Regions from separate parts of the Cupriavidus malaysiensis genome, predicted to be linked through region 1. Evidence: predicted binding sites of a transcription regulator. Region 1 holds the regulator's gene; each other region holds the start of a gene.
What was found. The regulator sigma-54, encoded in region 1, starts transcription at its own class of promoters, with help from an activator protein. The targets are predictions, from matches to a motif close to TGGCANGNAANCTGCTTT.
Positions count from the first base shown of each region.

Region 2: cydP (cytochrome oxidase putative small subunit CydP) is a predicted target of sigma-54. The motif match lies at 1,439-1,456, and genes of this name have one in related genera.
Region 3: BKK80_RS04690 (pilin) is a predicted target of sigma-54. The motif match lies at 1,150-1,167, and genes of this name have one in related genera.

Region 1 is NZ_CP017754.1:835,592-839,012, reverse strand. Features, by position in the region: gene lptB (LPS export ABC transporter ATP-binding protein) at 1-702, shown strand, start outside; gene BKK80_RS03655 (RNA polymerase factor sigma-54) at 803-2,278, shown strand; gene hpf (ribosome hibernation-promoting factor, HPF/YfiA family) at 2,328-2,678, shown strand; gene ptsN (PTS IIA-like nitrogen regulatory protein PtsN) at 3,064-3,421, shown strand, end outside.
Region 2 is NZ_CP017755.1:1,745,587-1,749,007, reverse strand. Features, by position in the region: gene BKK80_RS27270 (sigma-54 interaction domain-containing protein) at 1-1,221, shown strand, start outside; gene cydP (cytochrome oxidase putative small subunit CydP) at 1,467-1,643, shown strand; gene BKK80_RS27265 (cytochrome ubiquinol oxidase subunit I) at 1,640-3,196, shown strand; gene cydB (cytochrome d ubiquinol oxidase subunit II) at 3,207-3,421, shown strand, end outside.
Region 3 is NZ_CP017754.1:1,071,504-1,074,924, forward strand. Features, by position in the region: gene BKK80_RS04685 (TerC family protein) at 175-870, shown strand; gene BKK80_RS04690 (pilin) at 1,239-1,709, shown strand; gene BKK80_RS37820 (pilin) at 1,744-2,214, shown strand; gene BKK80_RS04695 (PglL family O-oligosaccharyltransferase) at 2,444-3,421, shown strand, end outside.

The sequences.
Region 1 (3,421 bases):
TATGGCTCGCGCACGGTGGTCAAGGACGTCTCGCTCGACGTCAAGAGCGGCGAGGTGGTCGGCCTGCTAGGGCCCAACGGCGCCGGCAAGACCACCTCCTTCTACATGATCGTCGGCCTGGTGGCGCTGGACGAAGGCGACATCGTGCTCGACGGCCTGCACCTGAGCGGCCTGGCCATCCACGAGCGCGCGCGCATGGGCCTGTCCTACCTGCCGCAGGAGGCCTCGGTGTTCCGCAAGCTCAACGTCGAGGAGAACATCCGCGCGGTGCTGGAGCTGCAGATCGTCGACGGCAAGCCGCTGTCGGCGCAGGAGATCGAGCGCCGCCTGGACGCGCTGCTCGACGACCTGCAGATCGCCCACCTGCGCCAGAATCCCGCGCTGTCTCTGTCGGGCGGCGAGCGCCGGCGCGTGGAAATCGCGCGCGCGCTGGCTTCGGCCCCGCGCTTCATCCTGCTCGACGAACCGTTCGCCGGTGTCGACCCGATCGCGGTGGGCGAGATCCAGCGTATCGTCAGCTTCCTCAAGGCGCGCAACATCGGCGTGCTGATCACCGACCACAATGTGCGCGAGACGCTGGGCATCTGCGACCACGCCTACATCATCAGCGAGGGCGCGGTGCTGGCCGAGGGCCGCCCGCAGGAAATCATCGCCAACGAATCGGTGCGCCGGGTCTACCTGGGCGAGAACTTCCGCATGTGATGCGGTGGCCGCGCCTCGCCGGCGCGGGACCGCGACAAAGCGGCAGGAACGTTAGCAATTTTCGTTCCATCGCGCTGCGGATGGGCATAGAATAGGCCGCATGAAACCTTCGCTTCAGCTCCGCCTTTCCCAGCATCTCGCACTGACGCCACAGCTTCAGCAGTCGATCCGGCTGTTGCAGCTTTCCACGCTCGAACTGCAGCAGGAAGTCGAGCAGGCCCTGATCGAAAACCCTCTGCTCGAGCGCGAAAACGATTGGATCGAGAGCCCGCTGCGGGTGGCCGCCGATGGCAGCATCAACGTGCAGAGCGCACCCGCGCCGGCCCCGGCCGAAGCGCAGGGCAATGGCGAGGCACGCAGCGACGAGGGCGGCGGCGATGAAGAGCGCTTCGGCGACGGCGCCGACGACTACGGCAGCGACTGGAGCCTGGACGACTTCGCGCGTCGCCCCCAGGGCGACGAAGACGAGAAGGCGCCGCTGCAACTGCGCGACGCCGAGCCGACCCTGCGCGAGCACCTGATGGAACAGCTCGCGCCGCTGAAGATCTCGGCGCGCGACAAGGGCCTGGCCATCTTCCTGATCGAGTCGCTCGACGACGACGGCTACCTCAGCGCCACGCTCGAGGAGATCTGCGAAGAGCTGCCCGAAGAGCTGGAGTTCGAGATCGAGGAAGTGCAGGCCATGCTGGCCCTGCTGCAGAGCTTCGATCCACCCGGCGTGGGAGCGCGCAATGCGGCCGAATGCCTGGCGCTGCAGCTGCGGCGGCTGTCGCATCCGCAGCGCGAGCTGGCGCTGGGCATCGTCAACCACCACCTGGAACTGCTGGCCGCGCGCGATTACACGCGCTTGAAGAAGGCGCTGCAGGTGGACGAGACGGCGCTGAAGGCAGCACATGACCTGATCCGCTCGCTGGCACCGTATCCGGGCCACGCCTACAACCGTCCGCAGGCCGACTTCGTCGTGCCCGACGTGTTCGTGCGCAAGAGCGGCAGCGGCTGGATCGCCCAACTCAATCCCGACGTGATGCCGCGCCTGCGCATCAACGACATGTACGCGCAGATCCTGCGCGGCGCCAAGGGCGAATCCGGTGCCGCCGGCCTGCAGCAGAAACTGCAGGAAGCCCGCTGGCTGATCAAGAACATCCAGCAGCGCTTCGACACCATCCTGCGTGTCGCACAGGCCATTGTCGAGCGTCAAAAGAACTTCTTCAGCCACGGTGAAATTGCGATGCGCCCCTTGGTTTTGCGGGAGATTGCCGATACACTGGGATTACACGAGTCAACCATCTCTCGGGTGACGACTAACAAATACATGGCCACCCCCATGGGCACTTTCGAGCTGAAGTACTTCTTCGGCAGCCATGTGTCCACGGAAACGGGCGGCGCTGCTTCATCAACGGCTATCCGAGCCTTGATCAAGCAACTGATAGGAGCCGAAGACCCGAAGAATCCCCTGTCCGACAGCCGAATTGCCGAATTGCTGGGCGATCAGGGCTTCGTCGTGGCGCGCCGGACGGTCGCCAAGTACCGAGAAGCGCTGAAGATCCCGGCAGTCAATCTCCGCAAGTCTTTGTAGCCGAGCCGCATCGCCTGCCTGGTGTGGCTCTTTCAGAAGGAGAAGCGCTATGAACTTCAAGATCAGTGGACACCACCTGGACATCACGCCACCCCTGCGTGAGTACGTGGAAACGAAGCTGGAGCGTATCGTCAGGCATTTCGATCAAGTCATCGGCGTTAGCGTGCTGCTCTCTGTCGACAACCACAAGGAAAAGGACAGGCGTCAGTACGCGGAAATCAATCTGCATCTGAAGGGCAAGGACATCTTCGTCGAGGCGCACCACGAAGACCTGTATGCGGCGATCGACGCACTGGTCGACAAGCTGGACCGTCAGGTCATCCGGTACAAGGACCGCGTGCAGAGCCACGACCGGGAATCCGTGAAGTACCAGATGGCTGCCGCACAGATGCAGCAATAGCCAGAGAAAACAATAAGAACAATCTGCCTGATCTGCCTTGAGGCCGCCCGTCGGCCACCAGCACAAGGGCCAGACCACGAACCGCGCATAAAGCGCGGTTTTTTGCTTTTGGCGGACCGGCTCGCGTGCACGCCCCGTACACGCCCTCGTCCGGGGGAGTTCGCAAGTGGCGCGACGCAGTGTATGCTCTCCAATACATGAGTCGCCGCTACCGCCGGGACCGCGGCTTGCGCGCCGCACAAGAAGGCGGGCGGGCTGCTCTATAATGGTCCGATACTCCGCATGCCGGCGCCCGACCGGCGGAGCGAGCGGATATTCCGCCTCTTTGACCCGGCCGGGCGCGCAGCGCACCGGGCCGCTTATCTGGAATCCCTGCGCACCTGCCATGAACCGTTTGGCCAAATTGCTGCCGCCAGGCAACATCACACTCGACGTCAGCGTCACCAGCAAGAAGCGCGTCTTCGAACAGGCCGGACTCCTCTTCGAGAACAACCATGGCGTGGCGCGGGCCACGGTCACCGACAACCTGTTCGCGCGCGAGTCGCTGGGCTCGACCGGGCTGGGCGCGGGCGTGGCCATCCCGCATGGCCGCATCAAGGGCCTGAAGCAACCGCTGGCCGCCTTCATGCGTCTGGCCGAGCCGATCCCATTCGAATCGCCCGACGGCAAGCCGGTGTCGCTGCTGATCTTCCTGCTGGTACCCGAGCAGGCCACCCAGCAACATCTCGAGATCCTGTCGGAGA
Region 2 (3,421 bases), on a different replicon from region 1:
CGGCGCCAGTTCGGCGCGGTCGACCGGCCCTATATCGGCCATAAGTGCTACCGCATCTCGCATCACTACGACATGCCTTGCGACCAGGCCGGCGAGCACTGTCCGATGCGCAAGGCGCGCGAGACCATGGGGCCGAACCGGGTCCTGCATATCCACCACACGCCGCGCGGCCCCGAGCATGTCGATGTCGAACTGCGGCCCATCCTGAACGCCCGGCGCGAAGTGGTGGCGTTCGTCGAGCGCCTGGCCACCGTGCGCAATGCCTCGGCCCAGGCCAGCGCGGACGGCCTGGTCGGACGGGCGCCGGCCTTCAACACCGCGCTGGGCGCGGTGCAGCGCGTGGCACCGTCGATGCTGCCGGTGCTGCTGCTGGGCGAATCGGGCACCGGCAAGGAACTGTTCGCCCACGCCGTGCACGAAGCCAGCGGGCGCGCCGGCGGCCCCTTGGTGGTGGTCGATTGCTCGGGCTTGACAGAGACGCTGTTCGAAAGCGAGCTGTTCGGCTATGAGAAGGGTGCTTTCACCGGCGCGGTGGCACGCAAGAAGGGGCTGGTCGAGACCGCCCAGGGCGGTACGCTGTTCCTCGACGAGATCGGCGACGTGCCGCTGTCGATGCAGGTCAAGCTGCTGCGCCTGATCGAATCGGGCACCTTCCGCCGGGTCGGCAGCGTCGACACCCAGCAGGCCGACTTCCGCCTGGTGGCGGCCACTCACAAGCCGCTCGAGAAGATGGTGGCCGAGGGAGAGTTCCGCCAGGATCTCTACTACCGCATCAGCGCTTTCCCGGTCCACCTGCCGCCGCTGCGCGAACGGCTGGACGATATCCCGCTGCTGGTGGACTCCTTCCTGCAGCGCGGCGGCGCGGGCGGGCGCCGCCTGAGCGTGGACGCGGCCGCCATGGCGCGCCTGCAGGCACACCGCTGGCCCGGCAATATCCGCGAGCTGCGCAATGTGCTGGAGCGCGCCAGGCTGTTTGCCGAAGGCAGCGTGATCGGGGTGGAGGCGCTGCCGCCGGGACTGGGCCTGGCACCGCCGCCCGAACCGGCGGGCAGGGCGGCGCTGACAGCCGCGGTGGCGGCGGCGATCGCTCCGGTGCTGGACGAGGCCGAACTGCGGCGCCAGGTGGCGGCCTTCCGCGGCACGCGGCGCGAACTGGCGGCCGCCCTCGGCCTGTCGGAGCGCACGCTCTACCGGCGCCTCAAGTCCCTCGGCCTGGCCTGAGCGGCAGGGCGCAGGCCACGTGGTCGCGCCTCCGCCGGATCATGGCCGGATCATGGCCGGATCCTTGACGCATCACGGTCGGATCACTGTCAGGCGACTGCCAGCACACTGCCAGACTGCCATCTTCTGCCAGATTGCCAGGGCCGCGCCGACTGGCAAAGTGGCCTTGTGCCGACTAAGCTACTGAATCGATATGACTTTTCGAGAACGTCGCCACTGGCACGCTTCTTGATCAGCTCCATGGCATGACCCCCAACGATCGACGACTGTTGCGCCACCTGCTGCTCGCCGTCGCGGTGAAGATTGCCGTGCTGGCCTTGCTCTGGTGGTGTTTCGTGGCCGACCAGCGGGTTGCCGTGGATGCCCGGCGCGCCGCCGACCGCCTGGGTCCGCCCCCAACAGCACAAGGAGCACAGCCGTGATCTCGGAGCACCTGGTCGACCTGTCCCGGTTGCAGTTCGCCGCCACCGCCATGTACCACTTCCTGTTCGTGCCGCTCACCCTGGGCATGGTCTGGCTGCTGGTCATCATGGAGAGCGTCTATGTGATGACCGGCAAGGTCATCTGGAAGGACATGACGCGCTTCTGGGGCAAGCTGTTCGGCATCAACTTCGCGCTCGGCGTCACCACCGGCATCACGCTCGAGTTCCAGTTCGGCACCAACTGGGCCTATTACTCCCACTACGTCGGCGACATCTTCGGCGCTCCGCTGGCCATCGAGGGCCTGATGGCCTTCTTCCTCGAATCCACCTTCATCGGCCTGTTCTTCTTCGGCTGGGACCGCCTCTCGCGCACCCAGCACCTGCTGGTCACCACCCTGATGGCGGTCGGCACCAACCTCTCCGCCCTGTGGATCCTGATCGCCAACGGCTGGATGCAGAATCCGGTCGGCGCCGCCTTCAACTGGCAGACCATGCGCATGGAGATGACCGACTTCTGGGCCGTGGTGTTCAACCCCGTGGCCCAGGCCAAGTTCGTGCACACGGTCTCGGCCGGCTACGTCACCGGCGCCATGTTCGTGCTGTCGGTCTCCAGCTGGTACCTGCTGCGCGGGCGCGACCTCGAGTTCGCCCGGCGCAGCTTCCGCGTGGCGGCAGCCTTCGGCCTGGCCAGCGTGTGCTCGGTGATCGTGCTCGGCGACGAGTCCGGCTACACCGTGGGCGAGGCCCAGCAGACCAAGATGGCCGCCATCGAGGCCATGTGGGAGACCGAGCCGGCGCCGGCCAGCTTCAACCTGGTGGCCGGCATCAACGAGGCCGCGCAGAAGAACGACTGGGCCATCGAGATCCCCTGGGTGATGGGCCTGATCGGCACGCGCTCGGTGACCAAGGAGATCCCGGGCATCCATGACATCAAGGTGCGCAACCGCGAGCGCATCCGCAACGGCATCCCGGCCGTGCTGGCGCTGGAGGCGCTGCGCGCCAACCCGGACGACGCCAGCGCGCGCCAGACCCTGGCAAGCCACCAGCAGGACCTGGGCTTCGGCCTGCTGCTGCGGAAATACACCACCGACGTGCGCCAGGCCACCCCGGCCATGATCGAGCAGGCGGTCAACGACACCGTGCCGCGCGTGTGGCCGATGTTCTGGGGCTTCCGCATCATGGTGGGCCTGGGCTTCCTGATGCTGGCGCTGTTCGGCCTGGCCTTCTGGACCACGCTGCGCCCGCAGCGGCTGGCGCCGCGCTGGCTGCTGCGCTGGGCGCTGTGCATGCTGCCCGCGCCCTGGATCGCCATCGAGCTGGGCTGGATCGTGGCCGAGTACGGGCGCCAGCCGTGGACCATCTACGGCGTGCTGCCCACCCACCTGAGCGTGTCCACGCTGAGCGTGCAGAGCCTGTACGGCTCGCTGGCCGGCTTCCTCGGCTTCTACACGCTGCTGCTGGTCGTCGAGGTCTACCTGATGGTGAAGTTCGCCCGCCAGGGCCCGGGCAGCCTCGGCACCGGCCGCTACCAGTTCGAGCCGAGCCACGCCTGAGGAGACCGCCATGCTTGACTATCCAACCCTGAAAATCATCTGGTGGCTGCTGGTGGGCGTGCTGTTGATCGGCTTCGCCATCATGGACGGCCACGACATGGGCGTGGGCACGCTGCTGCCCTTCGTCGGCCGCAGCGACGACGAGCGCCGCGTCATCATCAACACCGTGGGCCCGCACTGGGACGGCAACCAGGTCTGGTTCATCACCGGCGGCGGCGCCATCTT
Region 3 (3,421 bases), 240 kb from region 1:
GGGTATCTCCCAGGTCTGCTGGTATCCTGATTGAAACCTAATCGAAAGGTTCATACGGTAAATCTCCATGTCTGAATTTTCAGACATCCGAAATGCCGCAGTCGCGCGCCGAGCCAGCGCGCGGACCTGTCGTTATCCATCAACACCAAGTCATAGAAACCGAGGAGCTTCACCGTGGAATTGCTGTCCTCCACCGCGTTCTGGATCGCGCTGGGATCGATCATCCTGACCAATATCGTCTTGTCGGGCGACAACGCCGTGGTGATCGCCCTGGCCTCGCGCAACCTGCCGCCCGCCCAGCAGAAGAAAGCCATCTTCTGGGGCAGCGCCGCCGCCATCATCATGCGCGTGGTGCTGACCGTGGCGGCCGTCAAGCTGCTGAGCCTGCCCTACCTGAAGATCGTCGGCGCCCTGCTGCTGGTCTACATCGGCGTGCAATTGCTGACCGGCGACGATGACGAGGACGGCCACGATGCCAAGGACAATATCTGGGCCGCCATCCGCACCATCCTGATCGCCGACCTGGTGATGTCGCTCGACAACGTGGTGGCCGTGGCCGCCGCCGCGCAGAAGGGCCCCGAAGGCAGCCAGCTGATGCTGCTGGTGCTGGGCCTGGGCCTGTCGATCCCGCTGATCGTGTTCGGCAGCACCATCCTGCTCAAGGTGATGGAGCGCTTCCCCATCATCATCGTGCTGGGTGCCGCCCTGCTGGGCTACCTGGCCGGCGAGATGCTGGTCAGCGACCCGGTCGACGCCGCCTGGTTCGAGGCCAACGTGCCGCACGCCCACCTCGTGTTCGGCGTCGTCGGCGCCGTGCTGGTGGTGCTGATCGGCAAGCTGCTGCAGCGCCGCGGCGCACAGACCGCCTGACCGACCCGTCCTCTCAGCGGCGACTGGGCGTGAAGCCCGGGCGCCGTCGTTCCGGGCGGCCGCAGCGATGCGGCCGCCCGTTTTTCTGCAGGAGCGGGGAGCAGCGCGCTGCCCGGGAGGCGCCGGATTTCAGTTGGATTCGTTTCTGATCGAAACGGCGCTTCCATCGCCTGCCGCAGCCTGTCAGCCTGGGTGACAAAATTTGCGCCAGCGCAAAGCCATCGGCCGCCCAACTGCCGAAAATTGTCACTTCGTGCCTTCACATACCCTCCAAAAGGCTGGCATGAAGACTGCTTTATATGTCCCGCATCACATGAAACACGATGTTTCATCACATCGGGAAAATACCTTCAAGGGGTCAAATCACCATGCAACGCGTACAACAACTGAAGAAGCTGGGCCGCCGTGCCCAGAAGGGCTTTACGCTGATCGAACTGATGATCGTCGTGGCGATCATCGGCATCCTGGCGGCGATTGCGATTCCGCAGTATCAGGACTATACGCAGCGCTCCAAAGCGAACGGCGCAGTTGCCGGTCTGGAAAGCTTCAAGACGGCTATTGCAATGTGTTCTCAAGAGCAAGGGACTCTGACGGGTTGCAATGCCGGCGCGAATAATATTCCCGCCATACCCGCTGGTACTGCGGCAGATCCGCTGCCCAAGTATGTGACGGCTATCGCATCGATCACGAATGGTGTTATCTCTGCGACGCTCGAAGCAACTGACGCCGCTGGCGCCGCAGATACGTTGACGCTGACCCCGACGGTCAATGCGACCAACGTCACTTGGGTCTCTACCGGCACCGCTTGCGACGGCGGCAAGCGCGGCCTCAAGTGCTGATCTCGCTCTGAGCCAATCCGGGGGGGGGAGCGACATGCAATCCATGCATTGTCGTGGATATCGGAATACTAATGATGGCTTCACTCTGATCGAATTAATGATCGTGGTGGCGATTGTTGGGGTTCTCACTGCTGTCGCGCTTCCCCAGTATCAGGACTACACACAAAGGACTAAAGCGAACGGTGCTGTTAGTGCACTTGCTGCGTTCAGGACTGCAATCGCGACTTGCTTGCAGGAGCGGGGCACGACTGCAGGATGCAGTGCTGGCTTGAACAATGTGCCGGCCATTCCTGCTGGCACTGCTGCCGATCCGCTTCCCAGCTATGTGCAGTCGATAGCGTCAATCACTGATGGCATCATTACGGCGACGTTGGAGGCGAAGGATTCGTCGGGAATGAGGGAATCCCTGGTGCTGACTCCTCTTACAGGTACGGCCGGCGTGAATGTAACTTGGGTGGCGAGCGGTACCGCCTGTGACGGTGGTGTACGCGGATTGAAGTGCTAAGAACTGTGCTTCTTCGCGATCGCAAGAAGAGCATAGTTTCGATCTGGAGGCGCCTTAGGGTGCTTCTTTTCAATTTTAGGGTCTACGTTACCTCTCCGTTTGTTGGGGCGCTGGCGTACTGCTGAGAGCGCAGTCAGCAGGAATGCCTAAAGACGGACGAACGCCGAGTTCATTTTCTTTCCCCACCCCCCCAAGCTATCATGCGCCTTTGCCCCCACCAGGCACCCGCATGCCGCCTCTCAGGTTCTCGCTTCCGGCCCTAGCCGTTTTCCTCGCTGTCGCGTTTCCCCCGCTGGTTTCCCGGCATACCCTGCCGCTCGCTACTTTCTACGGCGAATGGGCCTCGCTGCTGCTGTTCGCGTTGAGCGCCTGGCTGTTGTGCAGCCTCGCCACGCGCGCCGGCCAGCGTAGCGAGGCGCCGCTGCTGCCCATCGCCGCGCTGTTCCCCCTCTGGTTGATCCTGACCGGCCTGCTGCAGGCCGCCGCCGGCATGCCCGACATCACCGGCAGCCGCCTGCTGACGCAGCTGGCGCTGGCGCTGGGCGCGGTGGTGATGCTGGCCGCCTGGCGCTACGGGCAGGCCGCGGGCCGCGACGGGCGCCGCCACCTGCTCGATGCGCTGGCCGCCGCCTGGCTGGTGGCGGGGTTGCTGGGCACGCTGGCGCAATGGGCGCAGGTCTTCCACCTGGAGCCGGGTAGCCTGGGCCTGGTCTCTTCCTATTTCTACGATGACAACCGCCGCCTGTGGGGCAACCTGAACCAGCCCAACCACCAGGCTACGGTCGAGGGGCTGGCGCTGGCGGCCTCGGTCTGGCTGGCCGCGCGCGGCCGCCTGGGCGCGCCGGCCTGGCTGGCGGCGGCGCTGCTGCTCGAGAGCGGCATCGTACTGTCCGGCTCGCGCACAGGCGTGCTGCACGTGGGGCTGGCGACCTTGTGCGCCTTGCTGATGGCCTGGCTGGCGCGCGCGGGCGCGATGGATGGCGAGCGTGGCCGACTGGGCGCCAGCGCGCGCCGCGCCGGACCGCTGGCGCGGCCGGCCGGCCTGTTGTTCGCGGCGGTGGCGCTGGTGGCGGGCCTGCTGGTGCTGCAGCCCCTGGTCAAGGCGGCGGGGCAGGCCTTCGGTTGGAACCTGTTCGACACCATCGCCCAGCTGCAGGCGGCCGACCAGATCTCTTCGCGTGGCGCGCTGTGGACGCATGCCTGGGCC